Regions from separate parts of the Clostridium sp. JNZ J1-5 genome, predicted to be linked through region 1. Evidence: a T-box and tRNA genes for the amino acid it is inferred to sense, from the RefSeq annotation. Region 1 holds a T-box; the other holds one or more tRNA genes.
The links. The T-box of region 1 lies ahead of trpS (tryptophan--tRNA ligase). A T-box ahead of a tRNA ligase gene usually reads a tRNA of that ligase, here a tRNA-Trp.
Positions count from the first base shown of each region.

Region 1 (16,488 bases):
TGGCATCCAGTAGTTGATAGTGGAATTAGAACAAGATTTTCAGATGATTTACTGTGGTTGCCATACGTAACAATAGATTATATAAAGAGAACTGGTGACTATGAGATATTAGATGAAAAAGTAGGTTATCTAGAAGATGCATCTTTAAAAGAAGGAGAAGATGAAAGATATACTGTATCGAAAAGATCTGAAAAGCTTGGAACCATATATGAACATTGTATAAAGGCTATAGAAAAATCATTAAAATTTGGACCACATAATATACCTCTCATGGGATCAGGAGATTGGAATGACGGAATGAGTGAGATAGGGAACAAAGGTAGAGGAGAAAGTGTTTGGCTAGGATGGTTTATATATAGCATACTTGATGATTTTAAAGAAATAAGTAAATCCAAAAATGATGAATATAGAGCTCAAAGATATGATGAAATGAAAGATTTCATAAAAGAAAATTTAAATAAAAATGCATGGGATGGAAGTTGGTATAGAAGAGCTTATTTTGATGATGGAACACCACTAGGTTCAGTTGAAAATGATGAATGTCAGATAGATTCATTATCCCAATCTTGGGCAGTTATATCTAAAGCTGGTGATAGTGATCGCATTAGGGAAGCTATGTCATCTTTAGAAAGATATTTAGTTAAAGAAGATATAGGAATGGTTCTTCTACTTACGCCACCTTTTGCAGATAGTAATTTAGAACCTGGATATATTAAAGGATATGTACCAGGAGTAAGAGAAAATGGGGGCCAATATACTCATGCTTCAACCTGGGTTGTGCTAGCTATGGCAAAGCTTGGAGACGGTAATAAGGCTTGCAAAATTTATAACATGCTAAACCCTATTAATCATACAAAATCTTATTATGACTGTGAAAGATATAAAGTTGAGCCATATGTAATGGCAGCAGATGTATATGGAAGAGAACCTCATTTGGGTAGAGGAGGTTGGACTTGGTATACTGGCGCATCAGGTTGGATGTACAGAGTGGCAATAGAGGGCATATTAGGGCTTAAGTTTAAAGGAAAACAAGGATTCGTAATAGAGCCGGTTATACCTGATGAATGGAAAGAATTCGAAATAGAGTACACTAGAGACAATGATTGTAAGTACTTTATAAAGGTTTCAAGAGGAGAAAAGTCAAAGGTAACTCTCAATGGAAAACTCCTTGAAGATGGAATAGTGCCGCTTTTGGATAGCGGTGATCATAAATTAGAAGTCATATTAGAAAGTAAAAATATTGGACTGAAGACAGCAAAACAAGACTTGGTTAAGTAAATTTTTAAGAACTCCATAATAAACATGGAGTTCTTAAATTATTTATTCTATAAACTATATTAAGTTATACTTAAAAATAATCATCCCAATAATCTTCTCCCCATATATCCTCTTCTCCATTATAAGTATAATCGAATTCTGAATAAGCTATGTTATTTGTAACAATAGAATCTTGTATAGGATTAGGTAGAGGTGTGTAATCTACTTTAGAATAGGATCTCATTTTGGGTGGGTCTATTTCAAAATATCCTCTTTGATTAGGACCATAAACCATACGCTTTTTCTTAGTCAACTAATTCATCTCCTTTTTAAATAGATTATCTTCAAGATTTAGTATTTCACTAAAATAAATAATTACTTTAATTAATATTAATATTTTATAAGAAAAGTTTTGAAAAAAAGGAGGATAATAATGATCTTTGTAGAATATAATTATTAAGTGAGAATTAATATTATTTCTAGGAGGATGATATAAGATGACAGAATTAAGACAAGTTTACAAATGCGATGTATGCGGAAATATGGTAGAAGTAATTCATAGTGCAGGAGGCACTTTAGTTTGCTGTGGCAAACCTATGAGACTAGTAGGAGAGAATACAGTAGACGCTGCAAATGAAAAGCATGTTCCAGTTATTGAAAAAATAGAAGGTGGAGTAAAAGTTAAAGTTGGAGAAGTAGAACATCCAATGCTTGAAGAACATCATATAGAATGGATAGAAATACACACTGAGAATAAAGTATATAGAAAATATTTAAAACCAGGTGAAAAACCAGAAGCAGTATTTATGGTTGAAGAAGAAGTTCTATATGCAAGAGAATATTGTAATTTACACGGACTTTGGAAAAAATAATTATATATTCCTATGAATAGAATAACCTTAAGATAGAGTCTATGCTCTATCTTAAGGTTATATTTAATGTATAAGTTAAAATGTATTGACAAAAGTTAATAATAAGAATATTATATTTAAAAAAGTAAAATTTTAATCAATGATAAGAAGCAAGTAGGCTTAAAAACAAGTTTTTAGAGAGTTGTAGAGGGTGAGATTACAGCAACTATGCTTAAGCTGAATGGGTCTTTGAGATTTTAGGATGAAGTAGAGTAGTTCTAAACGTGGTCTTACGATATAAAGACAGGATACGTTATGTATCTTTAAAAGGAAACCATTAGGTGTTTTGAATTTAGGTGGTACCGCGTGTATATTACGCCCTATATAACAAGATAATTGTTATATAGGGTTTAATTTTTTAGAATTATTTTCGATATTATAGGTCATTAATAATCTCTTAAAACATAGCCAAATTTACATATTATAAAATAAAATGGAGGGATAAATGGTGGAAAATACAGAACAAAAGAAGGTTATATTTAGTGGAATACAACCTTCTGGAGAATTGACATTAGGAAACTATTTAGGAGCATTAAAAAACTGGGTTAAACTTCAAGATGACTATGATTGCTATTATTGCATAGTTGATATGCATGCTATAACAGTAAGACAGGAACCAAAGGACTTAAGAAGAAGAACATTAGAAGTTCTTGCAATATATATAGCTGCTGGTATTGACCCTGATAAGAACACATTATTTATACAATCACATGTTCCAGCTCATTCAGAAGCTGCATGGCTTTTGAATTGCAACACATATATGGGCGAACTTGGAAGAATGACACAATACAAAGATAAATCTCAAAAGTATGGTAACAATATAATAGCGGGACTTTTCAACTATCCAGTGTTGATGGCCGCAGATATACTTTTATATCAAGCAGATCTAGTTCCAGTAGGAAAAGATCAAAAACAACATTTAGAATTAACACGTGATATTGCAGAAAGATTTAATAGTGCATATAGCCCTACTTTTAAAATTCCAGATCCATATATACCAAAAGAGGGAGCTAAGATAATGGATCTTCAAGATCCAACAAAAAAGATGTCTAAATCATCAGATAACCCTAATTCATATATTTTTATAATGGATACACCAGAAGTTATCAGAAAGAAAATATCAAGGGCTGTAACTGACAGTTTAGGAACTGTTAAATATAGTGACGATCAGCCAGGGGTTAAAAATCTTATGACAATTTTAAGTGTAATTAAGGGAATAACCTTTGAAGAAATAGAAAGAAGGTATGAAGGTCAGGGCTATGCTCAGTTTAAGCAAGATGTAGCAGAAGCAATAGTAGAAGAGTTATCTCCAATTCAAGAAAAGGTTAAGGAATTGACATCTAATAAAGAATACTTAGAGTCTATTTATAAAAAGGGAGCTGAAAAAGCAAATTATATTGCTAATAAAACTCTTAGAAAGATGCAAAAGAAGATTGGATTTATTCCAAGATAAATAGAAAAAAGCAGTTTTTACACTGCTTTTTCTTCATTTTCTTCAAGTATAAATTTATTTATAACATGAGCAAGTCCATTTTCTTCGTTAGTATAAGTGATATAATTAGCTTCAGATTTAACCTCATCTGGAGCATTTCCCATAGCCACACCAAGGCCAGCATATTTAATCATATCTAGATCATTATCTGAATCTCCAATGCATATTATTTCGTCAGGTTTTATATCAAACTTTTCTGCTACCAAATTTACTGAAGTACCTTTATTAACACCTTTTTTCAAAATTTCTAAAGTATTTGAAGAAGGCCTTAATACAGTAAATCTTTCTAACAATTCATTTGGAAGATTATTTTTATCAAAAGATAAAGATTCATTTCCATCTAATCTTGAAGGTGGATTATAGTTTATATTATTTCTTTTAATTACACGTTTTAAGTGGCTAGCAAAGTTTTCAGTTTCATTTATATATACGATTCTATTTATAATTGTAGATTCATCTATAGTATCAAAGTTAGTGATCTTCATAGGTAAATTCGATAAAAAAGATTCTATTTGTGTTGTTAAATTTAAAGTAGGAGTCAATATTACATCTCTTGTAAGGGCGTTTAAAGTTATTTTTAGCTTTTTAGAAAGAGCATATAAATATTTAAATTCATCTAATTTTAAAGTGCTTTCGAATATTACTTCATTAGTTCCTAAACACTTAATAAATCCGCCACTACAAGCAATTCCATAATCTTCAGTTTCACTTAAACCCAATTGCTGTGAGTATTTCTCAAGTCCTTGAATTGGCCTTCCTGTAGATAGAACAATTTTTACACCCTTTTCCTTAGCCTTTTTTACTGCTTGAAAATTTTCAGGTGATATAGTTTTATTATTTTTTAATAAAGTACCATCTATATCAATAGCTATAAGCTTATACATCACACAACACCTCCTAACAATCAAACCTAAAAATGATGTTTATATTAATTCATATTACTTATACTATCTAGCTATTAAGTAGTAAATCAAGTTCAAAATCACTTAAAATAAATTTATCTATAATATGAGCTACTCCATCTTCTTCGTTAGTTAAAGTAATATAATTTGCAGCCTTTTTAACTTCAGGAAAGGCATTTCCCATGGCAACACCTAGTCCAGCGTATTGAATCATATGGATGTCATTTCCGGCATCCCCTATGCATATAACTTCGCTTTGTTTTATTTCAAGTCTTTCAGCTAAAGTTTTTACTGCAGCACCCTTACTTACATTTTTATCTAAGAATTCCAAGAAAAGTGGATAACTTCTTACTATAGTATATTTTTCATATAATTCCCTGGGTAATTGCTCTATTACTGAAGAAATTTTTTCTTCAGATCCTACAAATAAAAATTTAACTATTTCAGTAGAAGGATCTATAGTATTAAAATCCACTTCTTCAAAAGGAATATTATTCATAGATACTTCTAATTCAGTATATTTATTATACCTAGGTGAGATGCACCCTGTTGTAGTTAAAGCATGTATATCTACATCTAGCTTTTTACTTAATTCATATAAAAAATGAGCATCATCTAAAGTCATTAATGTCTTGGTAAGTATTTCTCCGGTTTTAGAATTTTCAATTAGAGAGCCGTTATAGGTTATACAATATTCATCATCGTCAACTAAATCTAATTCTTCTAGATAATTCTCAATTCCTTTTTTAGGTCTTCCAGTTGTTAAAACAATTTTTACACCTTTTTCTCTAGCGCTTTGTATAGCTTCATAGTTTTCTTTAGATATTGTTTTATCCTCTTTTAATAAAGTGCCATCCATATCAAGTGCAATTAATTTGTACATTCAAATGCCTCCGTATTTGTTTTAATCTTATAATCTATATTAAGTTTAACTTTAATAACAATAAATATTATAACATTTTTTAATTGTAATTAGTAATATAAGAATAATGCGACAAAATGGCGGCATTGAAAGTACAAAGTAAGGTGCTAAAAATCGAAAGTGTATAATTCAACAGAGAATCTTCGCTTCGTCAAGAAGTTCTAAGTTTGTGCCTTTAAAAATTCCCTACCCAGTTCTATGCAGCGTCCTGCTGCAGACCTGGCTCCCGCCCGTCCTGGGCGGGAATTACGGTAATTTTTAAATTCACAAACTAAGAACTTCTAAGACTTGTTCAAAATTCTCTTAATGAATTATACACCTTCTGACTTTTAGTACCTTAAAGTTGGCAAATCAAGGCCGCTATTACTCAAATAAAACGTATGTTAAGAACTGTAGTAGTTACTATTTAGAATATAGCTAATTTATTGGTCTTGTAAGTATTATATAAAGAGGATTCTTGGCTTCAGATGGAGTTTTTCTTCCAGTTGAAGCTTAGAAGCCCTTATCTAGGGACGTAGCAGCCGTTATCTCTCACTTTAGAAGTGAGAGTGTTACGGATGGTAGTCATCAGATTAATTGACTTATTAGAGAAGCGCAGAGCGCTTAACCCGATGAGGGTGTTAGGGTTTTAGGCGAAGCCTGTTGAAGTTATACTAGTATTTTCTGATTGCAATACAGTGCGGCTACGCCATGCAAAATGATTATAATACTACACTTTAGGAAATATGTTCATGACATGCCATATATTACTCCTTGAAGCCTTCCATTTAGGTGTTATACACTTATATTAACAAAATATTAACATTTAAAACAAAGGAGGAAATATGGTGAACAGTTACAAAAGATTAATATCCAGGCTTTTAGTGGCTTTTTTTATTGTTACAGTGATTCCAACACAAGCATTTGCAGAGACACTAAATGGTAAACAAGCCTATGTAGAGCCTGAATTTAAGGAAACAGAAGTTAAAACTAAAAATCCCCCTAATATAGTTAAAGAGGTGGAAGAAAAAAGAGAAGAGAACATAAAACACTTTTTGCTTGAAGACAATACATATGAAGCAGTAATATACAAAGAGCCGGTTCACTACAAGGAAAACGGCAAGTGGCAGGATATAGACAATACTTTAGTGGAAGCTAAAGATGACCAGGGCAACAGTATATTAGAAAATAAGAAAAATGACTTTAAGGTTAAAATAGCTAAAAAGTCTAACTCAGAAAAGTTGATAAGCATAAACAAAGATAAATATGAAATATCTTGGAAAGTAAACAAAATCAAGAAAAATTATGAACCAACAAATACTTCTGAAACTACTGAGAAGACAGTGGAGGAAGAAAAAGCTGAAGACACAGAAACTACTAATACAGAAGAATCTACCATTGAAGCTTCAAGTAATGAAAATAGCATTGAAACCTCTAGTAACGAAAAAGAAGAAGCAAAAGCAGCAGAAAGTAATAGTACAAATGAAGAGTGTCTTATTGCAGAAGTTGAAGGTAAGGTAGTACCTTCAAATATAGAAGAGAATAATTCATTACTAGGTCTAGCTAAAAGTCAAGACAATGACGAAGATAAAAAGATTTTAAAAAATATAAATTCAAAAATTAAATACGAAAACATAGAGAATAAAGTAAATCTAGAGTACAATATCACATCAAAAAAAGTTAAAGAATCTATAGTTTTAAATGAGAAAGTAGATAATCCAAACTTCCAATTTACCTTAAAAGCTAAAAACTTAATTGCAAAATTAAATAAAGATAAAAGCATAAGTTTTTACGACAATGTAGAAAATTCAAAGCTTATATACACTATGGAAGCTCCTTTTATGTATGACAGTAAAGGAGAAATAAGTAAAGACATAGAAGTAACTTTAGAAGAAAAGGGAAATAACTACGTATTAAACATACTGCCAAATAAAGAATGGCTGGATAGTGGAGATAGAGCTTATCCTATAGTTATTGATCCAACAGTAGAAACTTCTCAAAACATTAATAGTATACATGATAGCTATGTAGCAGAGGGAGTTCCAAATTCAAATTATGGAGGAGTAGAATTTCTACAGGTTGGTAATGGGTCAATTACAAGCAGAAATAGATCATTTATTTCTTTTGATTTACCTGCAATTAAACCAACAAGTGTGATAACCCATGCTTACTTAAGTTTATGGCTAAATCAATCAAATTCAACTCCAACACAAATAGATGTTCATAAGGTACTAGCCCCATGGAATTCCAGTACTATAACTTGGAATAATCAACCGGGGTTTAACACTAAGGTAGAGGATTATAAAATAGTAAGCGGAGCAGCCGAAAATGTATTTCAATGGGATATCACATCTATTGCAAAAGAATGGACATCCACAGGAACAAACAATGGACTTATGGTAAAAAATCATGATGAAGCTAGTGGATACAATCAGTTTATATCTTCAGACTCGGAGAGTGGGCTTGCCAGTGGAAGACCAACAGCCACTATATATTACACTGATAGTACAGGACTTGAAAACTATTGGACATACCATTCTCAAAATATAGGAAGAGCCGGCACAGGCTATGTTAACGATTACAATGGTAATTTAGTATTTATCCATAATGACCTATCTATGAATGGAAATAGAATGCCTACATCTTTAAACCATGTATTTAACAGCAATAATAGAAACATAAGCATAGGATATGGTAATGGATGGAGGTTAAATCTAAGTCAAAAGCTAACGCCAGTCTCAGGAACTGAAAAATATCTCTATGTAGATGAAGATGGAACAGAGCATTACTTAGTATATAATTCAGCTGAAAGTAAATACAAAGATGAGAGTGGTATAGATATTACTATGACCATAAATTCATCTAGTGTATATGAAAGATATAAAATACAGGACAAGAAGGACAACCTACTTTTATTTACATCTGGTGGTTATCTTTATAAAATCCAAGATAATAACGGTAATACTGAAACCCTTAATTATGATGGAACAGTTTTAAAATATATAACAGATGGAGCTGGTAGAGTTACCACACTAGATATTAATGCAAGTGGATATCTTCTAGGAATAATTGATCCAAGCAATAGAAGAACAAGCTTTTACTATGATGGAATAAACCTTACAAGAATAACTTATCCAGATGGAAAATATAGCACATATACATACGATTCTAACAATAACTTAACCTGTGCTACAAACTATGATAATTATAAAATACAATATGTTTACTATAGCGTAGCTCCCTATCGTGTAAGACAAATAGTAGAAACTAATAAAGATGGTACTCCAGGACAAGGAATCAATGTTAAATACGGATATAACAATACCACATATAATGACTTTAGAGGAAAGAAGGAAATATATCAATTTGATAACTCTGGAAGAAGTGTATCTATAAGAGATGATGAGGGAAATGCTCTTTATTATGATTATAATACAAAGAGTAATACTGGAAAAGATCTAGATAATAAACTATCCTTTGAATCTAAACTTCAAAAATCTATAATGAATTACTTAAAAAATCATAATACAGAAATAGCAGCTAATTGGACAGCAGTTAATGATGGAAACACTAATGGTTCATCAACCTATGATACTGCCATTAAATACCTAGGAAGTCAGTCCTTAAAAACAGTAAAAAATGATAATATAAAAAGACGTTTCCATAAACAGCAGGTAACCTTAACTAAAGGAAATACCTATACTCTATCAGCCTATATAAAAACAGATAATGTATCTAATGATAACAAAAAGGGTGCAGCAGCTTTTATAACTTATCAAGATGAAAGTGGAAATACCCAAACAGTATATTCTGATTACGTTTCAGGAACTAATGATTGGGAAAGGCAGGAAGTGACTTTTACCCTTCCAGCTAACGCAGCATCAGATACTATTGAAGCAAATGTAGGTATTGTAGAGGAAAGTGGTACAGCATACTTTGATGCTATTCAGTTAGAAGACGGACCTTTAGCTAACCGCTATAATATGCTAGAAAACCCTAATTTTATATATGGTGAACCAATACCAGAGTTTTGGAGTAAAAATGCACATATAGATTCTACTGATACAATAGTTACTTCAACGGATTCTATGTATCCTTCAAGCTTAGATAAAAGCAAAAAAGTATTTAAAATCAATGGAAGTGCATCAAAAACTAAAAATATATACCAAAAGATAAATCAATCAGGCAGTGAGGGAGATGTATACGTTGTATCAGGCTGGGCAAAGGGAGATTCTACACAGTTAGGTGGAAACAGACAGTTTGCCTTGGATGTAGGTATAGAGAAATTAGATGGAACCTATGAGTGGAAAGTAGTTCCTTTCAATGAAGACTCAACGGAGTGGCAGTATACATCAGCAAAAATAATTACAGGAGCAGCATACAAGAGTATAACTTTCTATGCCTTATATTACGAAAATGAAAATACGGCATACTTTGATGGTCTTCAGCTTTATAAAGAAGAATTTGGAGAGAGCTATCAATATGATGATAAGGGAAATTTAATATCAACTCAGGATTTAGCAAATAAAAAATCCCAGTTTGAGTACTCTGACAACAATGATATTAACAAAATGGTAAATATAAATGGGGGCTACTTTACTTACAAGCATGATACAAAACATAATTTAACAGAAGCAACTTCAGCTGAAAATGTAAAATACACTTTTAGCTATGATCAATACGGAAACCCTAAGACTTCCAAAATAGGAGATACAAATGGACTAACTATACCATCTACTGCAGAATACACAGCAGATGGAAATTACCTAAAGTCAGTAGAAGATTCCTCCGGAAACAAGGTAACTTATAATTATGATACAACTAAAGGAAACTTAGATGGAGTTACAGATGCAAAGGAAAATTCTATATTTTATTCCTATGACTCCATGGATAGACTAAAACAAGTACAAGCTATATCCTCAGAGGGAAAACTTGAAGTATTTCCTCTTGAAGGAAGCGCAACAGGAACAAAGGGTACAAGTCCATCTATAAATAATGCAATATTTGAAGAGGATGAGAATGGAAATCAGGTACTTAAAGCAGTGGATAATAATAAGCTTGTATACTCTCTAGGGTTAGGGTTAAATTCAGGAACTATGGCAACTTGGATAAAACCAGACACTAGTGCAACTACAAGATATGTACTTGATTCTCAGCTAAGCAGTAATGCTTCTATGTTAAGCATTTATCTAGATACAAGTAATAAATTAAACTTGGCAGTAAGAAATACTGATGGAACCTGGAGGACAATTATAACCTCTACAGATACTGTTACAAATATTGCATGGAACTATGCAGCCTTTAACTGGAGCAAAGATGCTAATAATATACTTACCTTTAATTTATATTTAAATGACAAAGTATACACAGTAACTAATATAGACGCAGCAACTATAAAAGATTTTACAGGAGCTACAACTTCACTTGGTATGCACAACTCAGGACTCTACTCAATAAACGGGTTAATGGATCAGTTTATATACTCTAAGGAAGCTTTAGCTAAAGCAGATATAGATGTTATTCGTAGTGCTGGAAGAGGAAACTATCTTGGGTTAAATACCATAAAAAATAGTTACACCTATGAAAATGATAAAATAAAGACAGTAAGTCACAATGGATTTAGCTATACTTTCAACTATGACGGAGCAGATAATAATACTGGAGTTAATGTAGGAAGCCAAAATTTAATCACTAATGTATTTCAAGATAGGACAAAGCTACTTTTAAGCTCTACCTACGGTAATGGACACAAAGTGTCTTATAAATACGACACTGAGGATAGAATAAGTTCTAAACTAATTAATGGAGAAGAAAAATTTAAATATTCTTATGATGCCAGCGGCAACTTAGGAATCCTTGAAGACTTAATAAACGGAGTAAACTATAGGTACATCTACGATGCCTCTGAGAGACTTTCAAAGGTAAAAGATTCTAAAGGAAACATAATAAACTATAGCTATGACAAGGGAAATAATTTAAGCACTTTCCAAGAAAAAGTAAATGGAATAGGATATATGACTTCCTATGACTATGACAAAGATAATAGACCTACAAATATTTACTACAATAATCCATTGAATAATAATGGAAATATGGAGTATTTCCCACTAAACAACAGCACCATAGGTTCAAAAGGAACAAAACCCTATAGTGAAACAGGTTCCAGCTTTACAAAAGATCTAGCAGTAGCTGCAGAACAAAAGGGAAAAAATGTTTTAACAACAGCTGAAAACACTAAAATACTATATGATTTAGGAATAAAAAAAGATGAAGGAACCCTAGGAGTATGGTTTAACACCAAAGGTGGTACAACAAATAGATATATACTAGCATCAGAAGGGAATGGAAGCTTACTAAGTCTTTATTTAGACAGTAACAACAAGCTTAACCTAGCTGTAAGAGATAGTGCCGGAGGCTGGCTAACTTTAATAACATCTACAGAAGCTGTAACAGCAAATACATGGAACTACGGAGCCTTCACCTGGAGTGTATCAGGAACCACCTTAAATGCAAAACTATATCTAAATGATAAGGTTTATTCAGGAAACACTACAAGCTTTAAAGACTTTACAGGAGCAAAAACAGCAGTTGGAGGAACTGTATCAGGCAGTAATCAACTAAATGGACAGCTAGAGGGACTAAGCAGATATAATACAGTATTGTCTTCTGAAGAAATAAATAGCATATATACAAATGGAAGAGGGAACTGGGTAGGTTATAAATATGATAACTTAGGAAGACTAACTGATAGATCACTAAATACAGGATTAAGTGACTTTATAACAAAATATACCTTTGAAGCAGGAGCTGCTGCAAACACCACTACAACAAAAGTAAGTGAAATAGATAATAATGGAAGGAAGATATCTTACAGCTATGATGCTAATGGTAATATTAAAACAATCACCGAAGGTGGTAAGGTAATAACTTATTACTATGATGAACTAAATCAGCTTACAAGAGAAGATAATGAAATATTAAATAAAACTATAACTTATTCCTATGATGCCGGAGGAAATATTCTAAATAAAACAGAATATCTATACACCACAGGAACTTTGGGAACACCGACTTCAACAATATCCTACGGATATGGGGACTCTAACTGGAAAGATAAGCTTACAAACTTTAATGGAAAGGATATAACCTATGACGCCATAGGCAATCCTCTAACTTATGATGGCTACACCTTTATCTGGGAACAAGGAAGACAACTAGCAGATATAAAAGGAAATAGTAAAGATATAAGCTTTAAGTATAATGTTGATGGCATAAGAACTGAAAAAACAATAAATGGAGTAACAACAAAGTATCACCTTGTTGGAGATAAGGTAACCTTTGAGGATAATGGTGCTGATAAGATTTATTACACATATGATGATGACAGTAATCTTGTAAGTATGAACTTAAATGGCACAGAATACTACTACATTAGAAATGCTCAAGGTGATATAATTGGACTATATGACAAGAATGGTACACAGGTTGTAAGTTATACCTATGATTCTTGGGGAAAATTAGTATCTATAGATGGTACTATGAAAGATAGTGTAGGAGTTAAGAATCCGTATAGATATAGAGGGTATAGGTATGATACCGAGACTGGGTTGTATTATCTACAAAGCAGGTACTATAATCCTGAGTGGGGTAGGTTCATAAATGCTGATGGCATTATTGGCCAAACAGGTGAGCTACTTGGGCATAATTTATTTATATATTGTAAAAATAATGTAGTTAACGGCAAAGATCCTTCAGGTTTTAGGATGGTGTTTGCAGATGATGAAACACAAAGGCTATATGATGATTGGGTGTGGGTACAGCATCAAGCTCAGATACAAACTAAAACTACACATTCAAGTATAATACCTAATGGTAACCAAACTAAAAGTATAGCTAAAAGTGCTTTAGTTACTGGGATTGAAGGAGGAGTTAGTTCAACTTTATCTAAGATTCCTGATGCAATACCATTTATAGCAAATAGAGCAGGAAGAAGGTCAGGACAGTATCTTACAATACCGATAAAAGGAGCGTCAACTGCAAGAGTAATAGGAAATATTGAGAAAGTTGGAGCGATTGGTATAGCTTTAACAGGGCTATCAGTTTGGGATAATTGGCATAGTGATTATAGCAAGTCGGAAGCTTTCGGAAGAAGTGCCATTGATGCTGGAATTTCAATAGCGGTAATTGCAATCGGTTGGTCTAATCCAGTTGGATGGGCAATTTTTGCAGGGCTAGCATTAGGTACTGTAGGTGAAGTTACGAAAAACTATATTTGGAAGAAAGAATAAATGAGAAGTCTAATTTAGAACATATGGAATTAATAAAAATGAGGCAGGTGATTGGATATTATGGAAAAGAAGAATGTTGTAGCTATAATAGTTGTATTTGTATTATTAACAATAATTAAAATTATTGGAGTAGAAAATATACCATTCAATATGATAATAATTATATTAACTATATGTGTTATAGGGATGATTCTGAGTGCTTTTAAGTTTAAAGGCATAAAAAAAGAAAAACAGCTTTTATTATTTATGACATTATTGATAGTATTGCTTATTGGAACATTAATGGCAGCTGTATATATAGAAAATAATTATCCACAAATTTCAAATCAATATAGACCTGTATTTATAACTATAATGGCAATTTTATTTTTATGTTTGTTAATAGCCGTATTGGCAAATGTTATGTACAAACACAATAATAGATTTAAGAAATAGATAATATATTTTATACATGCATGATATTAACCATGTTACTATAATTAGAATGGAGAGAGTGATTAAAGAGAGATTTCTTGATCAGTTGATACAATTATTAATCAATATGAAAAAATGTAGAATGTTCAGATGACTTTAAGGAAGCAAGTGGAATTCTTTCAGTCACCCGCTAAAGTGTGCAGTACCTCACGAAGAATATAAAAACATGTTGGTATGCCTATAAGTAAAATATAAAGGGTCTATCTCAAAACAAAATTTTGATTTTGGGATAGACCCTTGTTTTACTAGCATCAGAAGGAAATGGAAGCTTACTAAGTCTTTATTTAGACAGTAACAGCAAGCTTAACTTGGCTGTAAGAGATAACGCCGGAGGCTGGCTAACTTTAATAACATCTACAGAAGCTGTAACAGCAAATACATGGAACTACGGGGCCTTCACTTGGAGCGTGTCAGGAACAACTTTAAATGCAAAACTATATCTAAATGATAAGGTTTATTCAGGAAACACTACAAGCTTTAAAGACTTTACAGGAGCAAAAACAGCAGTTGGAGGAACTGTATCAGGCAGTAATCAACTAAATGGACAGCTAGAGGGACTAAGCAGATATAATACAGTATTGTCTTCTGAAGAAATAAATAGCATATATACAAATGGAAGAGGGAACTGGGTAGGTTATAAATATGATAACTTAGGAAGACTAACTGATAGATCACTAAATACAGGATTAAGTGACTTTATAACAAAATATACCTTTGAAGCAGGAGCTGCTGCAAACACCACTACAACAAAAGTAAGTGAAATAGATAATAATGGAAGGAAGATATCTTACAGCTATGATGCCAATGGTAATATTAAAACAATCACCGAAGGTGGTAAGGTAATAACTTATTACTATGATGAACTAAATCAACTTACAAGAGAAGATAATCAGGTATTAAATAAAACTATAACTTATTCCTATGATGCTGGAGGAAATATTCTAAATAAAACAGAATATCCATATACAACAGGAACTTTAGGAATAGCAACATCTACCATAAGCTATGGATATATAGATTCTAACTGGAAAGATAAGCTTACAAACTTTAATGGAAAGGACATAACCTATGATGCCATAGGTAATCCTCTAACCTATGATGGCTACACCTTTATCTGGGAACAAGGAAGACAACTAGCAGATATAAAAGGAAATAGTAAAGATATAAGCTTTAAGTATAATGTTGATGGCATAAGAACTGAAAAAACAATAAATGGAGTAACAACAAAGTATCACCTTGTTGGAGATAAGGTAACCTTTGAGGATAATGGTACTGATAAGATTTACTATACCTATGATGATGACAGTAATCTTGCAAGTATGAATCTAAATGGAACTGAATACTACTATGTAAGAAACGCTCAAGGTGATATTATTGGACTTTTTGACAAAACTGGAGCTCAGGTAGTAAGCTATACTTATGATTCTTGGGGAAAATTAGTATCTATAGATGGTACTATGAAAGATAGTGTAGGATTTAAGAATCCGTATAGATATAGAGGATATAGGTATGATACAGAGACTGGGCTGTACTATCTACAAAGTAGGTATTATAACCCAGAGTGGGGTAGGTTTATTAATGCTGATGAAATAGCAGCGGTAACAGGTGAGCTATTATCTGCTAATATGTTCGCATATTGTAAGAACAATGCTGTAAATATGAAAGATTCGGATGGGTTTAGACCAGTTTCAATGTACGAAGATGATGACATTGACTTAGAAGGATATTATGAGAAAGCAAGAGACAGAGAACGAGCAAAAAATCCAATGAGACCATCTGATTCGAAGAAGCGAGAAAAACGAGAAATTGATAATGCATTTGGCAAAAGAGGTTCAAAAGAGCGAGAGCAGAAATCAGAAGAATTGCATAAAAACAAGAAAAGAAACGGTGATAGAAATTATAACAATAAAAAATATGGCGACTTGGTTGATGGTAATTATGATAAAATCAGTATAGGTGTTAAAGGAAAGATTGGTCTTGTTGGAGCGGGTACTGTGATAATAATTGGAACTATAATTGAGGATATAGCTACTGGTGGTGTTGGAATTATAGATGATGGAGTAACAATTACAGGTGGAGCAGGATTAATCATAAAAGCATTCTGATATAGAAGTGGAGGTATTGATAATTGAATTTTGAAGAGAATTTTGATATGGGTGAAATTAGTTATGTTAATGGAGAGTATGAAAAAGCAATAATTTATTTTGAAGAATGTCTTAAAATAAATAAATCTTACGATTGCTTAAACTATATAGGATGTTGT
Region 1 is NZ_CM132773.1:1,223,409-1,239,896, reverse strand. It holds gene ACWW38_RS05900 (GH36-type glycosyl hydrolase domain-containing protein) at 1-1,278, shown strand, start outside; gene ACWW38_RS05895 (hypothetical protein) at 1,349-1,570, opposite strand; gene ACWW38_RS05890 (desulfoferrodoxin) at 1,755-2,129, shown strand; T-box leader at 2,260-2,494, shown strand; gene trpS (tryptophan--tRNA ligase) at 2,614-3,621, shown strand; gene ACWW38_RS05880 (HAD-IIB family hydrolase) at 3,639-4,544, opposite strand; gene yidA (sugar-phosphatase) at 4,612-5,445, opposite strand; gene ACWW38_RS05870 (DNRLRE domain-containing protein) at 6,312-13,751, shown strand; gene ACWW38_RS05865 (hypothetical protein) at 13,812-14,186, shown strand; partial or broken gene ACWW38_RS05860 (LamG-like jellyroll fold domain-containing protein) at 14,495-14,812, shown strand; gene ACWW38_RS05855 (RHS repeat-associated core domain-containing protein) at 15,545-16,330, shown strand; gene ACWW38_RS05850 (tetratricopeptide repeat protein) at 16,354-16,488, shown strand, end outside.

Region 2 (16,488 bases), 1.4 Mb from region 1:
GAAAAACTAGATGCTCCTACTATAGAAAAAAAATTAACTAGACTTAAATTTGATACTCAAATAAAAAGTGGAAATGATGTTCTCCATATTGAAAACTTATCAAAATGTTATGGAGATAAAATTTTATTTAGAAATTTGAATCTAGATATAAAAAGATCAGAAAGAGTTGCTTTAATTGGTGATAATGGTCGTGGTAAAACTACTTTATTTAAGATGCTTTTAGATGAAGTTAAAAGTGATACTGGAAGTTTTACTCTAGGGAAAAACGTCTTTATAGGCTACTATGACCAAGAACAATCTAATCTAGACAATGAAAAAACAGTATTAGATGAAGTTTGGGATGACTTTCCTCGACTTACAACCACTGAACTTAGAAATGCTCTTGCAGCTTTTTTATTTACCGGTGATGATGTTTTCAAAAAGATATCCTCATTAAGCGGTGGTGAGAAATGTAAGATTAATCTATTAAAACTTATGCTGTCTAAATCAAACTTCTTACTTCTTGATGAACCTACTAACCATCTAGATATAATGTCTCGTGAAGCTTTAGAAGATGCCATTCTTAATTATGATGGTACTATACTAACAATATCTCACGATAGATATTTCTTAAATAAAATTGCCGAAAAGATATACGAACTTAATGAAGATGGTATAAAAACATATCTAGGAAATTATAACTATTATATTGAAAAGAAAAGAAATCCTTTACGATATGCAGAACTAGAAGAATCTGAAGGAAAAACTAAAACTCAAATTCAATATGAAAAGAAAAAGAAAAGAGAAGAAGAAAAATTACAGCGAGAAAAACAATTAAAAGTAAAAAAATTAGAAGAAACTATTTCAGACTTAGAAAAAAGTATAGACGAACTTCATAATCTACTTTGTCTTGAGGAAGTCTATTCAAATCCTCAGAAAAGTGAAGAAATTAATAAGCAAATTTCAAAATATGAGTCAGACCTTGAAAAACTTTACTCTCAATGGGAAGAAATAATTTAAAAAACACCGATTAATTAATCGGTGTTTTTTGATGGAATTTATATTTTAAATGGGGTTGGATTTGGCACTACATTTACTGAAAATGTTTACATTAATGATTATACTATATCTTATGTATAATTTCCAGTATTTTTGTGCAATTTTTTTAATATTTTTATAATTTAATTCCACAGTATGGACAAAATATCGCTTTACTTTTAAACTTATTTTCTAATTCAGCTCCACAGTTAATACAAAACTTAATTTGTGGCTTACTGTTAAGCACACCTAATAATTTTTCCTTATCTACAGGTGTTTGGATAACAGCATCTACCTCCCTTTCCTCAAACTCCTCAAATTTTAATGGGTTACTTGAAGATAAAATGCATCTTGTATTTTTGCTAAATTCTTTTATTTTCTTTATAAGTACATCACCTGTTGTATTTTTCATAATTAAGTTTACTATAACTATATTAGGCAGAAACTCTTTAAACGCGTTAATTGCTCCGTATTCGTCCCCTATTTTTACCTCATATCCAAGTTTTATTAATATATCCTTAATTATAATCTGCTCCAACTTACAATCATTAACAACAAGTACCTTTTCCAATCCTTTTCTCACCCCCCAATTTTATTAGCAGTAAAGGATTTTTACCTCTTACAAATAATATATAAATATTATAGAATAATTCCTTCTATATAAAAAGGACTATCATAAAAATTTTCTAAAAATTAACTTATTCTTCTAAGTCAGCATCTTTTTAATCATAATAAATAGTATAGGTTTCATGTTATCTATATTATCCGGTTCTTCTAGTATTATTGAGCTATAACATACAGAACTTATAAGCTCAATAAGCATGAATATTACTTTTTCCTCCATATCTAAATCTATATCAATTCTCAATATCCTATTATTATCTGAAAAGAATTTTTTAATTCTCTCTACTTCTCCATGATTTTTAGGATCCCTTAGAGCTTTTCTAAATATTCCCCAAGATAAATTTTTATTTATAAGCTTTAATAGTTTTTTGTTTTCTTTTAAATATTCTATTACATAGTCAGTAAATAAAATTATCTTATCTTCAAAAGTAATAGTTTTTCCATTTAGGTCAGCTTCTATTCTATCTATTGCTTCTTTTAACAAAATAGAACTTTTTCTTAAAACTATTCTATCCATGATATCATATTTATCTTCAAAATATAGATAAAAAGTTCCTTTACCTACGCCGGCTTTTTTAGCAATATCATCTATAGATGTCTGATTTACCCCTTTATTAGTAAAAAGTTCATAAGCTGCTTCATATATTTTTTTTCTTTTAGCTAATTTTTTTTCAGCAACCTTTGTTAGTTCTTTTGATACTGTCATTAAACGGCCTCCACTTTACTCAAATTTTGCTTTAATTAAAATTTACAATATAGCTCACTATTATACAATATTTATTATCTCTCCCCTAATTTTAAATTAGGTATAGCATTTAATTCTAAAGGTGCTCTCTTTCCTTTTATAAATTCATAATATGCAGCACTACCTATCATAGCCGCATTATCTGTACATAATATAGGCTCTGGAAATAATACTTCTATTCCCTTCTTGCTTCCTTCTTCTATCATTGAGGCTCTAAGACAAGAGTTTGATGCAACACCTCCAGCTATAGCTATTTTATTTACACTTTTTATTTTGCATGCTTTTAAAGCATTTTCTACAAGAACGTCTACCACAGCTTTTTGAAATGAAGCCGCTACATCAGCTCTATTTATATCTTCATTCTTCATATCCATCTTATTTAAATAATTAAGTACCGCTGATTTAATACCACTAAATGAAAAATCTAAACAATCCTTATCATGGAAATTTGCCTTTGGAAAAACTATAGCCTCTCTATTACCCTCTTTTGATATTTTATCAATTTTAGGTCCACCAGGATATCCAAGCCCTATAGCTCTAGCTACTTTATCAAAAGCTTCTCCAGCCGCATCATCTCTAGTTTGACCTAGCACTTCAAATTCCCCATAATCTTTCATATATACAATAAAGGTATGCCCTCCTGAAACTACAAGACATACAAAAGGAGGTTCTAAATCTTTATATTGAATAAAATTTGCGCTAATATGACCTTCTATATGATTTACTCCAATTAAAGGTTTTTTTAATGCATAGGCAAGACCTTTAGCGTACTGAACTCCAACAAGTAAAGCCCCAACAAGCCCAGGTCCATAGGTAACTCCTATAGCATCTATATCATTAAATGTAAGCTTTGCTTCCGCCAATGCTTGCTCTGCCACTATACTTATTGCTTCAATATGTTTTCTTGATGCAACTTCCGGAACTACGCCGCCAAATTTAGTATGTATATCAATTTGTGATGATATTATATTAGATAATACTTCTCTTCCATTTACAACTACTGATGCTGCCGTTTCATCACAACTAGTTTCTAATGCAAGTATTTTTATATCAGTGTCCATATTTTCACCTTTCCTATATAAATAAATATTAATGTATCTGTTAATAATTTTCAGCAATAATTATACTTTATATAACATAAATCCGCAAATAATTAAGGTAGATTTATCTAATTTTAATATAGCACAAATTTAATATTAATTTAATCGAACATATGTGCTATAATTAACTTGCTAGATTCATCCTATTATTAAAGGAGTTAATATTATGTCTAACAATTATGCTAAAATTATAATACAAGGTTCTCCAATTTCTAAATCTAATTTTAAACTGTCTAATTTAAGCGGAAGATCCATTTTACCATTTAATTCCGGAAAATATCATGATAGATATGCGATATACGAACAGCAAATAGCATATGAGGCACGCCTTCAAAATCCAAATATTTGTTTTACAGAATCACTAATTGCTATATTGAAAGTGTACTATAAAAGTAAAAAAAGACATCCTGATACAACAAATATACCTAAAAGCATATTTGATGGCATAGAAAAGAGTGGACTTATAATAAACGATGCTCAAATAAGAAGGCTCATAATAGAAGAGTATTATGATGATAAAAATCCACGTTTTGAATTAGAACTATTTGGTGAAAGTACTTATTGTATGAATTATGAAATAAAAAAAAGAGAAGAGCCTATACCATCAATAGAATATTCTCCTCCTTCTAACAAAAAATCTGAAGGGTTATATCCTAAGAAATCTAAAAAAAATAATAATAGCCTTATTTCATGCGAAATCTGTGGTAATTTAATAAAAAATAAAGAAGATATTATATCTGCAAATAAAGGCAAGATGTTGATCTGTAAATCATGCCTAAAAAAATTATTTTAATAAAACCTATGGAATTAAAGTCCATAGGTTATTTGTTTATACTAAGCATATAACTTAAATTATATTATTTTCTTAACATAATCAGCAGCGTTTCCTCCTGCCCTGTACCCCTCTTCTGTTATTTTATCTACAAGGTTATGGACATATAGTAAATCTCCACAAGCAAATACCCCTTCTATCTCCGTTTCCATTGCGTTATTCACTTCTGGTCCTTTAGTAGAATAAGAAATTTTTATGCCTGCTCTTTTGACAAGTTCATTGTCAGGGAATAATCCAACAGATAGAACTATTGTGTCACAACTAATAAATTCTTCTGTTCCTCTTATAGGGGTTTTATCTTTATCAACTTTAGCAATAGTAACTCCCTCCACTCTATCATTACCTTGTATATCTAATACTGTATAAGATAGTTTTAGTGGTATGTTAAAATCATATACACATTCTTTTAAGTTCTTTTCACTTCCTTCAACATAATCCATAACTTCTACAATAGCTTTTACCTTGGCACCTTCTAGAATAAGTCTTTCTGCAATTATAAGAGCTATATCTCCTGACCCTAAAATTAAAACCTCTTTTCCTGGCATATATCCTTCTAAATTTATAAATTTTTGCACTGTTCCTGCAGTATATATTCCGGCACTTTTACTTCCAGCTATATTTATAGCCCCCCTTGGCTTTTCCCTACATCCTGTAGCTAAGATAACTGCCTTAGCTTTGATTTCAAGTATACCATCTTCTTCATTGACAGCTAGTACTACCTTATCTCTATTAAAATCAAATACATCTGTGTTTAATTTATATTCTATATTCATTTCTTTAATTTTTTTAATAAATATCTCTGCATATTCTGGACCTGTTAATTCTTCTTCGAAAGTCTCAACCCCAAATCCGCTATGAATACATTGATTAAGTATTCCTCCAAGACAACTTTCTCTCTCTAATATTAAGACCTTATTAATTCCTTCTTTTTTAGCTCTTATCCCCGCTGCTAGGCCTGCTGGTCCTCCACCTATAATGACTATGTCGTACTCTAGCATTTGAACTTCCTCCATTCATATTGCTCTCTAAAATATTTTACCATATTTCTATCAATCCAAAAATAAAAAATCTTGATTAAAAGCATTATACAATATACTTCTAGTCAAGATTTTAATATTCATATTGATAATCAACACCCTTTAAGGTTATTTTATCTAAATTAATATTTTTATCCTTTATATCTTCTGGAAAATATAAAATTGACCAAGGTCTTGAAGTATTTGCAGGCAATTCTCCAAATTCTTCTTTTACAAAATTAAAGTTAGCTGATGCAACTGTCTTTCCTTCTTGTATAACTTCTAGTTTTGCATCTATATCGAATATAGTATAGGGATGTCCGCTGCGGACAAATAGATCAATGACTAAAGATCCGTCTTCATGAAATTCTGCTTTCATTATGTTAAATGTAATTTTATCTTTAGGTACATCTCCTAACCTATTAAGAAAGACTTGTAATTCTTTTTTAGTTTGATCATCAATTTTAGATAAATCCGCCATAGGTCCAAAGCTATATTTTTGATTTTTAATATTATTTTGTTGTACATTAACATTTTTATTGTCTATCACTTTATTAGAAGGTTCTATATTATCTGTTGTACATCCTAAAAATAAAAAAATAGGTAATATGATCAAAATAATTACTTTCTTCATATTATATATCTCCTAATATAATATTTAATACTATATGCAAAACAGTGTAATTATATCACTCTATCTTCTTACTGTCTACGGAAGCACATACATTAAATTGAGAAATTTTAGACTTACTCTATTTTACCTTTTCTCCACAGTTAGAACATATTTTAAAAGAAGATTTAATTACCTTCCGCACTTTTTTACATACAACATTATTAACGTATCTTAATTCTTTTTCTTTACTATTAATTCCCAAAATATCGAAAAAAAACATAATTATGTTCTCCTCTAAAAACCATTGATTTCAAAGCTATTATAGACAAAATACAAAATGAAGGCAAATAAGTTAGCCTTCATTTTGTTTCCTTATCTTATAATACCATATTTATACCGTACTAAAGCTATTGTTCCAAGAACATTTACTTTTATTTAATTTATATTTTACAATTTAAATCTTTGTATTAGATTATTTAGTTTTTCAGCAATTTCAGCTTGGCTTTGAGAAGTAGCCGCAACTTGTTCCATGGCTTGTGTAGTTTCCCTAATACTAGTCATTATTTCAGTAGAATTAGCAGCTGTTGTTTGTGCTGAAGATGCAATATTTTGAACTACTTTAGCTATTTCATCTACTGTTGCATTTATTTCTTCAGACATGGATGCTATATCTTCAGACATTTTACTTACAAATTGAGCATCTTCATCATAGCTGTTTCCTGTATCAACTAACAAATCATAATCTCCTTTAACATCTTTATCAATAAATTGAAGGATATCCTGAGAGTTAGTTGATAAATTTTCAAAAGAATTTTGTACTTTTATAATAACATTTTGAATATTTTTTACATTATTTGAAGATTGTTCTGCAAGCTTTCTTATTTCATCTGCTACCACTGCAAATCCTTTACCCTGTTCTCCTGCCCTAGCAGCTTCTATTGCTGCATTTAAAGCAAGTAAATTAGTTTGCTCTGCAATTTGTGCTATAGAATCAGCCATTATCTTAATTTCATTAACAACTTTCCCCTCTTCTATAGCCTTAACAATATTACTTTGTTTTAATTCATATAGGTTTATTGCAGATATTTTTGATGTATTTCCTTTTTCTTTTATCTCTTTTGCTCTTTCTTTTATTGTTAAAGATTCATTACTTCCATCTGTTGCCCTATTAGAAAGTTCACTTACACCTGAGTTCACTTCTTGCACAGAAGCAGAGATTTCTTCTGTAATAGCACTTGCTTCTTGTGTCTCTTTTACTATTTCTCCAGTAAAATTGTTTATACTCTCAAATTTTGAAGTTATTTCTTCAACAGTCGCAGACAGTTCCTCACTTGTAGCGGTTACTTCTTCAGATTGCTGGATAATTTCATTTACTAATTCTTTTATATTATGCCTTGCATTATCTAATGAAGTACCAAGTTGCCCAAGCTCATCCTTGCTATTAAGATTTATTTTTTTAGATAAATCTCCATTACCAATAGCCTCTGCAAATTCTAAGCCCTTTTTTATTGATTTTGAAATATATATTGCAATAATCATTCCTAAAGAAATTGCTACAATTAAACCTATTATCATAAATAAAATCAATAATTTACTTACATTATTATGTAATGATACATTTTCATCATTTTTTTCCTTTGCCATAGTTTCATTTAACTTTATCAATTCGCTTATGGAATTAAACATATTAGATCTTGCCTTCTGAAATTCTGGCCAATACTTTTCTGCTTCACTATAATTATTTTGTTTAACAAATCCAATCATTTTATCTCTAACGATCCTGTAGGTCTCAAGGTGTCCTTTAAATACATTCCAAATGCTCCTAGCTTTATCTGATAAAGGTAGCTTATCATACACCTCCATATATCCTATATTCTCTTTTTTTAATTGTTCTAATTTATTTAACCTTTCTTGCTTTCCAACTTCATTTCTATCTATAAACACTAAACCTTGGAGCTCTGCCCTTATGTTTAATAAATTTTCCGTCAACAAGTGTAGCTCATTAATGCTATTAATGTTATAACTATACATTGTCTCTCCATTTTTACTTATTTTTTCAACGCTATAGATTCCAATGCCACCCACAAGTATAATAACTAGAACCATAGATGTAAAAGATAATAATAGTTTAGTCTTGATTTTTAAATTTTTGATTATTCCCACCTTTATCACTCCTTTATTATATTATGTTAATGTTTAATTATATTAAACGATTTCATTATTAAAACAATATTTTATAATAACTATTATCGTTTAATTTTTATTTTAGTTTATATTTTATATAATAATGCTAATACTAAATATTCAAGAATTATTCTACTTATAAAAACTATAAGATGTTTTTAATTTGAACAGCTTGTCTATCTCATTTTTTAGAAGTAGTCTGTAAAAATAGTATCCCTGAACTATGCTTTCTCCTATTTCTTTAATTAATGTATAATCTTAATACTAAATTGTTATTTTAACATATGAATTGTAAAATTAAGCTCTGAATTTTTCTTCAACTATACCTATCTGCTATAAAAAAATTCATAAAAAATCAGCTAACTGTAATTTTTGATTACAATGCAGCTGAATTTTTAAAAATATACTTAGCTTACCAAAATTTATAATAAAATTAAAATTCGAATTATCATTTTATGGGAAAATAATATTCTGGAGTATTTTCATTAATAATCTTGAAAGTATAACCTAGTTTTTTATAGTGATCTATAATTCTTGGTAGTGCTTTACAAGTATTTTCATGCATATAATCACAATGCATTAATAATATAATATTATTATCATTATCTATTTTTTTTTGTAGCCTCTCTAAACAATTTATCTGGAGGTGCTTTTGGATTCATTCCATCGGGAATAACCATATTCCAATCATATATCTTAAAATTAAGATTATGGAGTTCTTTTAAAAATTCTTTATTTAAACGACTTCTACTTCCACCAGGAAATCTAATTATACTTGGTGAAACATTTACAACCTTTTCTATTTCATCTCTGCAACTATACATTTCTTTAATAAATGCTTCTTTGCTGCAATATATATTTTTAAATTTATGTGTATAGGTATGCAGTCCAATACTGTGTCCTTCATTGCAAATTCTCTTTACAACTTCTTCATATCCCTTAATTTGATTTCCTATAATAAAAAAAGTTGCATTAACGTTTTTTTCTTTTAATACATCTAGCACTTTAGGCGTAACGCTACTTGGTCCGTCATCAAAGGTCAAATAAATTATCTTTTCCATCTGAGTTTCTTCAGTAAAATATTCTTTTGAATTTACTTTATCGATAAAACCAAAATTTATAAAAATATTAGCAATAAAAATATATAGCATATAAAGGGCAACTCTTTTATTTCTAGTCACGTTTTCACCCACCTTCCAAAAATTAATCTTAAACTTTAAGCTAAGATAAAATTTAATTTATAAAAATTTTTTGTAATAATTAATCATATAAAAACTTCTTATATTAGTCTTAACCAATAGATAAATTATATTAATGTTTAATTTTCCTAATAGTTAGTTAATTAACTAACTATCTTTTATAGTACTTTTATTATATATTCATAATTTTTTTAAAAAAATAAATGTAAAATGTAAATTTTGTAGTAAAAAGGAGAAAATCATTTAAAAATATATTGATTTTATTTGCAAATCAATATATAATAAAACATATTTGTTAATAAATTAACTATCGATTTTTATTTTTTAATATTGCTTATTTTAGTTATATTAGTGTAGATAATAATATTAATAATATTTAATTATTTACTTATGCTACTATTATTGAACAACTTTAACCTTGGAGGTGCTTTTAATGTCAATAAACAATGCCAAAATTTCTGTAATAGGAGCTGGCTATGTAGGATCTACTATCGTTCACGCTTTAACACTTCAAAAAATTGCTTCAGAAATAGTTTTAGTAGATTTAAATAACGATAAAGCTAAAGCTGAAGCTTTGGATATAGGACACGCTACTTCTGCTCTTGGTGATGTAAAAGTTATACACGGAGAATATAAAGATACTAGCGATTCTGATATTGTAATCATAACTGCTGGTATTGGCCCAAAGTATGGAGAAACAAGACTTGATATCGTAAATAAAAATCTAAAAGTTTTTAAATCTATGATACCTGAGATTGTTAAATATAACCCCAACGCTATACTCTTAGTGGTATCAAACCCTGTAGACATATTAACTTATGTTACTTATAAACTGTCTGGCTTCCCACATAATAGAGTTTTAGGTTCCGGAACAGTTCTTGATACATTAAGGTTAAAATATACTCTTGAAAAAAAATATAACATCGATTCAAAAGATATAGATACTTTAATAATCGGAGAACATGGAGATTCACAAGTTCCTTTATGGAGTCAAACCAACATCCATGGAATAAACATAGACTCCTACTTTAAAGCCATCAATGAAGATTTTAATAATGAAATAAAAAAAGAAATTGGCAAACAAGTTGTAAATTCTGCATACGATATTCTTCAAGGTAAAGGATATACAAATTTCGGAGTTGCTCTTGCTGTTACCCGAATAGTAAAGGCTATAGTAAATGATGAAAATGCCTTACTTCCTATATCTGCACTATATAATGGTGAATACGAAATAGATAATGTATACATTGGAGCACCATGTATGATAGGTGAAACTGGGCTTAAAAAAATATTCCAAATACCTATAAACCAAGAAGAATCTTCTCAGCTTAGAGCTTCTGCAAACAGTCTTAAATCATTAATAAAAGATTTAGATATTTAGTAAAAAAGGAGTTAAGTTACACAATCCTGTAATTTAACTCCTTTAAAAGTTTTTCCTATTGAATGAGTTATCTTCATCAATTATTTACTGACATCTGACTTTAGAATTGAATATACTTCCAAATCTACAACACCTTTACCTGTCCATATAAAACCTTGCCTAATTGTCCCTTCCTTTATAAAACCATTTCTTATTAAAACATTTTGTGATTTAACATTAATTGGCATAATATAGGCTTGTATCCTATTTACATCTATTACCTCAAATAAATAATCCATCAATATCTTAACAGCTTTAGTAGCAATGCCCCTCCCCCAATACTTTTCATTTAATGTATATCCAATATTGACTAAATTTACACGTTGATTAACCTCAAAAATTTCAGCAATTCCAACAAGCTTTTGTGAGGCATCGTTTAGGCAGATACCTAGGAAAATAGTTTTCTTCTTTTTAAAGTCTCTTTCAAAATGGGAAATCATATTTTCAACAGCATCTATAGTTTTTTTAGCATTTCCAGGTTTATAACTATATAACTTCTCATTACTATAAATTTCATAAAGATCATTTAAATCAGATATTTCAATTTTTCTTAAAGTTAAATCCTTTGACTCAATACACTGAAACTCATTAAATAATACATCATAATTCATATTTCTTAAATCCATCCTTTTTACATTCTGGTAAATGATTCTTAAAAAAGATTATACCATGATATGAAGTTTCGTTGCATTTAATAGAAAGATTATATATTAGAGTCCAGATTCATAAGAAGCATTTTTAAAATATTTTTTAAACAAGCAGTAGAGAACAATTCTGCATCAACTGCTACAGAGTTTTCAGCTATTTTATTGAATAAGGATCAGGAAGGTATGATAAAACTTATATCAAATGATTAAAAATATTTTTAAATAAAAAAATCACACAAGCTCTTATATACTTAGTGCGATATTTTTTACTTTGTTTAGTTTTTGTTTTTTCCGTTTTGGAAATGGCATGGGCAATAGGACTTGAACCTGCAGCCAACGGTTTTGGAGTTCTATTTTGGCTCTAAACCATTTCCCATACTATATATGTATACACCTACATAAGTTTTAAGTTTATTAATCTATATAGTTTGTGCTAATTAGTATACTACTTAAAAATAGCCTTTGCAATAAAATATTTACTTCTCTAGAATAAAATAAAATCTCTGAAATTAATCAGATGTAAGTTTTTTAGTTTAATTTTACAACTACTTGCCCACTAGTTAAAAGTGAACCATCAAATTCCATTTCTAATCCAGTTTGACCTTTTGGAACTTCAACTACATATACACCTGTAAGCTTTCTTCCAGCACCAACAGTTCCATCTAATTGTCCAGCTTTTGCCGCAGTTTGACCCATAAGAGAATACTCACAAGCTCTTCCATCTTTGTCTACAACTTTAAACATCATCATTGATGAAACAGCTTGTTCTTTATCAGATGTATTTTCCACAGTGCAATCTATAGCAACAAACTCATTTCCGTCTTTTGGTTTTGAAAATTCATCGCCTTTTACTGTATATACCTTATTTACTGTAAATCTGAAATTACTTAGTTGAACTATATCTCCAACTTTAAAAGTTTTAGTTTCGTTTTTATTAGTTTTTGCACTTGTTGTAGATGCAGTAGTAGGCTTAGTTTCGCCTACTTTTTTAGGCTTATTTCCTATTGATGCAATTCCACCTAATATAGATAATATAATAATTCCAGTTAAAATTTTGTGTTTCATAAAAAAGTTTCTTTGATCTTTTCCACAATGAACACACTTTTTCACACCTTTTGCAATCTCTTGTCCGCATGCTTTACAATTTATTAATTTCGGCATTAAAATTCCTCCTCGTATAATGTTAATTTTCGTATTTTATCTTATCATATTTTATATAATGTGTAATTATGAAACCTGTTCCTCCGAAGGAAGAATTGTGTAAATATAATAAATCTTATTTCTACCTATTTTTCACTAAAATTAAATGTTACTACTCAGATTGGTCTTAGAGATTTTGCATTAACAAAAATTTGTACTTATTAAGCAAAAATGTATTTGAAAAATATCTCATCGTCAGCATCAAATTGTGTTTTCTGTTGTAAAAATCCAATTTCTTTGTAAAGTTTAATTGCTACAACATTTTGAGGGTGCATGCTTAGCCATAATTCCCCTTTAGCCGCAAATGGTTTCATTAAGTCCAATATCAGTCCTAGAGCTACTTTTGCATACCCGTTTCCTTGATAACGGTAATCAATCATAAATTTGAGCAAATTCATATCTCCATCATTATCTAAAAGACAACATGCAAAACCTACAATGATATTATCATTGTATATTCCAAATACATTCATATTCGGATGATGTTGAACCATTTTTAGTATCTCATCAAAATCAACATTTACATAATCCTTCTGGTATTCTGCTATTTCTAATTGTCTAATTTCATCTAACAAAGTGTTTTTAAATTTTTTTATTGTTATCATTCAATCTCTCCAAGTTTATAATTTGATTACGAATCTATTCTACGATTGTGAATTAACAAAACTAGGTTTTCTCGTATAATTTTCTCTTCATAGTTTGTATCCTTAATTAGCTTGTTTACTTTTTTAGCACCCATTCCTAGTTTTTCTGACAGACTTTCAATACAAAAATAGTAAATTCTAATTTTTTTTCATCCATTACAGCACCTCCAAATATACTTGTTTTATTCTTTATATTATCTATATCATGACCTTTATTTACTTTAAAATATAACTAATTATAATTCATAGCTACATATTTATTAAATCACCTTTATACAATCTTAGCTATATGAAATGATTAAAAATATTTTTATATAAAAAAATCGCACAAGCTCTTATAAACTTAGTGCGATTTTTTACTTTGTTCAGTTTTTGTTTTTTCCGTTTTGAAAATGGCAGGGGCAGTAGGACTTGAACCCACAACCAATGGTTTTGGAGACCACTACTCTACCAATTGAGCCATACCCCTTCGACACGATTAATATTATATCATGCATATTAAACATATGCAACATATTTTTTAATACTTATTTAATTAACTTAAAGCACCTAAACTCTTAAATTTTTTATATCATATATAATTTACCATAATATATACTTAAAGCATGTATTGTGGCAAATTATACTAATTAAACTATAGATTTTACAAATACTATGTTTTATAATAAAAAATATTGTGTTAGAATTATTATAAAATTAATGATAACATTTCAAAGTGAGGTAAAAACATGAATATAAGTCTATCTAAGACTATACGAGCTATGTCTATAGCTCTTGATTTAGCTGAAATTAGTTCAATTGGGGATAAAGAAGATATAATTGAAGATGTATCAAATATAAATTATTCAGATCATGAATTTACTAACCATTCAAAACGTACTGCTTATATAGCACTTAGAATAGGATATGCTTTAAACTTATGTAAGCAGGATATGAAAAATCTCCATTTAGCTGCTATTTTACACGACATAGGAGCAACAAATAGTTTGAAATCTAGTCATATTCCAGGAGGGTATATAAGGGAACACTGTATAAAAGGCTATGATATATTACAGCCCTTTTCTACTTTTAATAAGATATCAAATATAATTTTATATCATCACGAAAACTATAATGGTACTGGTCCTATGAATTTAAAAGGAAATAAGACTCCAATAGAAAGCCAAATTGTAAGATTAGCTGATTTAGTTGAACTATTATATGAAGAGAACGTTCCTCCATATAAACAACAAACTAGAATAATCAATTGGGTAAAATCTAATGCTGGTATAATACTTTCACCAGAAGTTTCTAATGCATTTTTTGATGTTGCATCTAAAGATTTATTTTGGTTTGACTTAGAAAACATAGCCTTTATAGGCTCTATTTTGGATAATATCTCTCCTAAATTAGATATTTATCTAGACTTAGATGATTTTGAGACAATAGCCTTTATTTTTTCTAATATAATAGATTCTAAGAGTAATTTTACAGCTAGACATTCTATAGGAATTTCAGAACTCGCCCTTAAAATATCAAAATACTTAGGATACTCAGAAGAAAAGTGCAAGAAAATGAAAATAGCAGGCCTTCTACACGATATTGGGAAACTAGCTATACCATCTAAAGTATTAGACAAAGAAGGTCCTCTTGATAAAGACGAGTTTTCTATAATAAAATCTCATGTATATTATACTTACATAATATTGGACAAAATAGACAATATTGAAGATATAAGAGATTGGGCTTCTAATCATCATGAAAAATTAAATGGTAAAGGTTACCCTGCTGGATTGTCTTCTGAAGCTTTAAGTGAAGAATCTAGAATTATAGCAGTTTGTGATATATATCAAGCATTAACAGAAGATAGGCCATACAGAGATGGATTAAGTAAAGAAAAAGCTCTATCTATGATGGACAGTATGGCAAATGAAAATCTTATTTGCAAAAGCGCTCTAAATCATTTAAAAAACGCTTTATCCCTTAGCTAGCAACTATAAAAACTTACATAGGTTGAATTTTAAATTCAATAAGGCACTCTTAAAGAGTGCCTTTGCTTGTTATCTACTTTTATTTTATCCTATTTTAGTATAAAATAACTAGTATAGCTATTTGGTTATAACGTATTAAACTTAGGAGTGAATATACATGGAGTTTATAATTGATAATGTTGATAAAACTATTAATTTAGGTGTTGAAATAGGTAAAAGAGCACAAAGCGGAGATATAATTTGCCTAATAGGTGACTTAGGCACTGGTAAAACTCATATTACAAAGGGCATAGCCACAGGACTAGGCATCCAGGACCATATAACTAGTCCCACTTTCAATATAGTAAATGAATATAATGGAAGGCATAAATTATACCATTTTGATGTATATAGAGTTAACGATCCTGATGAAATTGAAGCTATAGGCTTTGATGAATACATATTCGGAGATGGTGTAACCATAATTGAATGGGCAAATTATATAGGAGAATTAATTCCAAAAGAACATATTAAGATTACAATAGAAAAGCTTCCTGACAAGGGAGAAAACTTTAGAAAAATAGATATACAATTTAATGGCAGCAGATATGATTACGTAAAGGAGATTAAAATATGAGAGTTCTTAGCGTAGATTCTTCATCAGCAAGTGCTTCCTGTGCTATTGTAGAAGATGGAAAATTACTTGGAGAAATAACATTTAATGATAAAAAACAGCATTCTATTATATTAATGCCTCAAATAGATGCCTTGCTTAAAAATTTAAGTTTAGATTTAGATAATATTGATGGGTTTGTAGTATCAAGTGGTCCTGGTTCCTTTACAGGTCTTAGAATTGGCATGGCCACTATAAAAGGGTTAGCTCAGGGCACAAATAAACCGCTTATTGGTATTTCTTCTTTAGACGGCCTAGCTTACAATTTGGCTTATACTAGTGGAATTATATGTCCAATAATGGACGCCTTAAGAGATAATGTTTATACAGCTTTATATAAATTTACTCAGGGAAAATTAGAAAGGCTTACAGACTATATGGCTCTTCATATCGATGAACTAATTTCTCTTATAAAAGATAATGAATCAGAATCCGTTAGCTTTATAGGTGATGGTGTATATAAATTTAGTGAAAAGCTTTCTAGTAGTCTTAACAACGTATACTTTGCTCCTGCAAACATAAATTTAACTAGAGCATCTTCCCTTGGTGAACTAGGATTGCAAAATCTAAAAAAGGGACTTAATGATAGCCTATTAACCTTTTCACCTATTTATCTTAAAAAGTC
Region 2 is NZ_CM132773.1:2,642,258-2,658,745, reverse strand. It holds gene abc-f (ribosomal protection-like ABC-F family protein) at 1-999, shown strand, start outside; gene ACWW38_RS12830 (response regulator) at 1,154-1,588, opposite strand; gene ACWW38_RS12825 (TetR/AcrR family transcriptional regulator) at 1,724-2,347, opposite strand; gene tsaD (tRNA (adenosine(37)-N6)-threonylcarbamoyltransferase complex transferase subunit TsaD) at 2,422-3,447, opposite strand; gene ACWW38_RS12815 (RusA family crossover junction endodeoxyribonuclease) at 3,653-4,279, shown strand; partial or broken gene ACWW38_RS12810 (NAD(P)/FAD-dependent oxidoreductase) at 4,351-5,316, opposite strand; gene ACWW38_RS12805 (SLAP domain-containing protein) at 5,429-5,968, opposite strand; gene ACWW38_RS12800 (hypothetical protein) at 6,087-6,227, opposite strand; gene ACWW38_RS12795 (methyl-accepting chemotaxis protein) at 6,395-8,110, opposite strand; partial or broken gene ACWW38_RS12790 (polysaccharide deacetylase family protein) at 8,580-9,282, opposite strand; gene ACWW38_RS12785 (L-lactate dehydrogenase) at 9,764-10,711, shown strand; gene ACWW38_RS12780 (GNAT family N-acetyltransferase) at 10,792-11,361, opposite strand; gene ACWW38_RS12775 (DUF4352 domain-containing protein) at 11,926-12,462, opposite strand; gene ACWW38_RS12770 (GNAT family N-acetyltransferase) at 12,759-13,202, opposite strand; tRNA gene ACWW38_RS12765 (tRNA-Trp) at 13,635-13,710, opposite strand; gene ACWW38_RS12760 (HD-GYP domain-containing protein) at 13,970-15,211, shown strand; gene tsaE (tRNA (adenosine(37)-N6)-threonylcarbamoyltransferase complex ATPase subunit type 1 TsaE) at 15,369-15,827, shown strand; gene tsaB (tRNA (adenosine(37)-N6)-threonylcarbamoyltransferase complex dimerization subunit type 1 TsaB) at 15,824-16,488, shown strand, end outside.
Region 2: it encodes a tRNA-Trp, which carries the amino acid that the T-box ahead of trpS (tryptophan--tRNA ligase) is inferred to sense. The anticodon was not compared.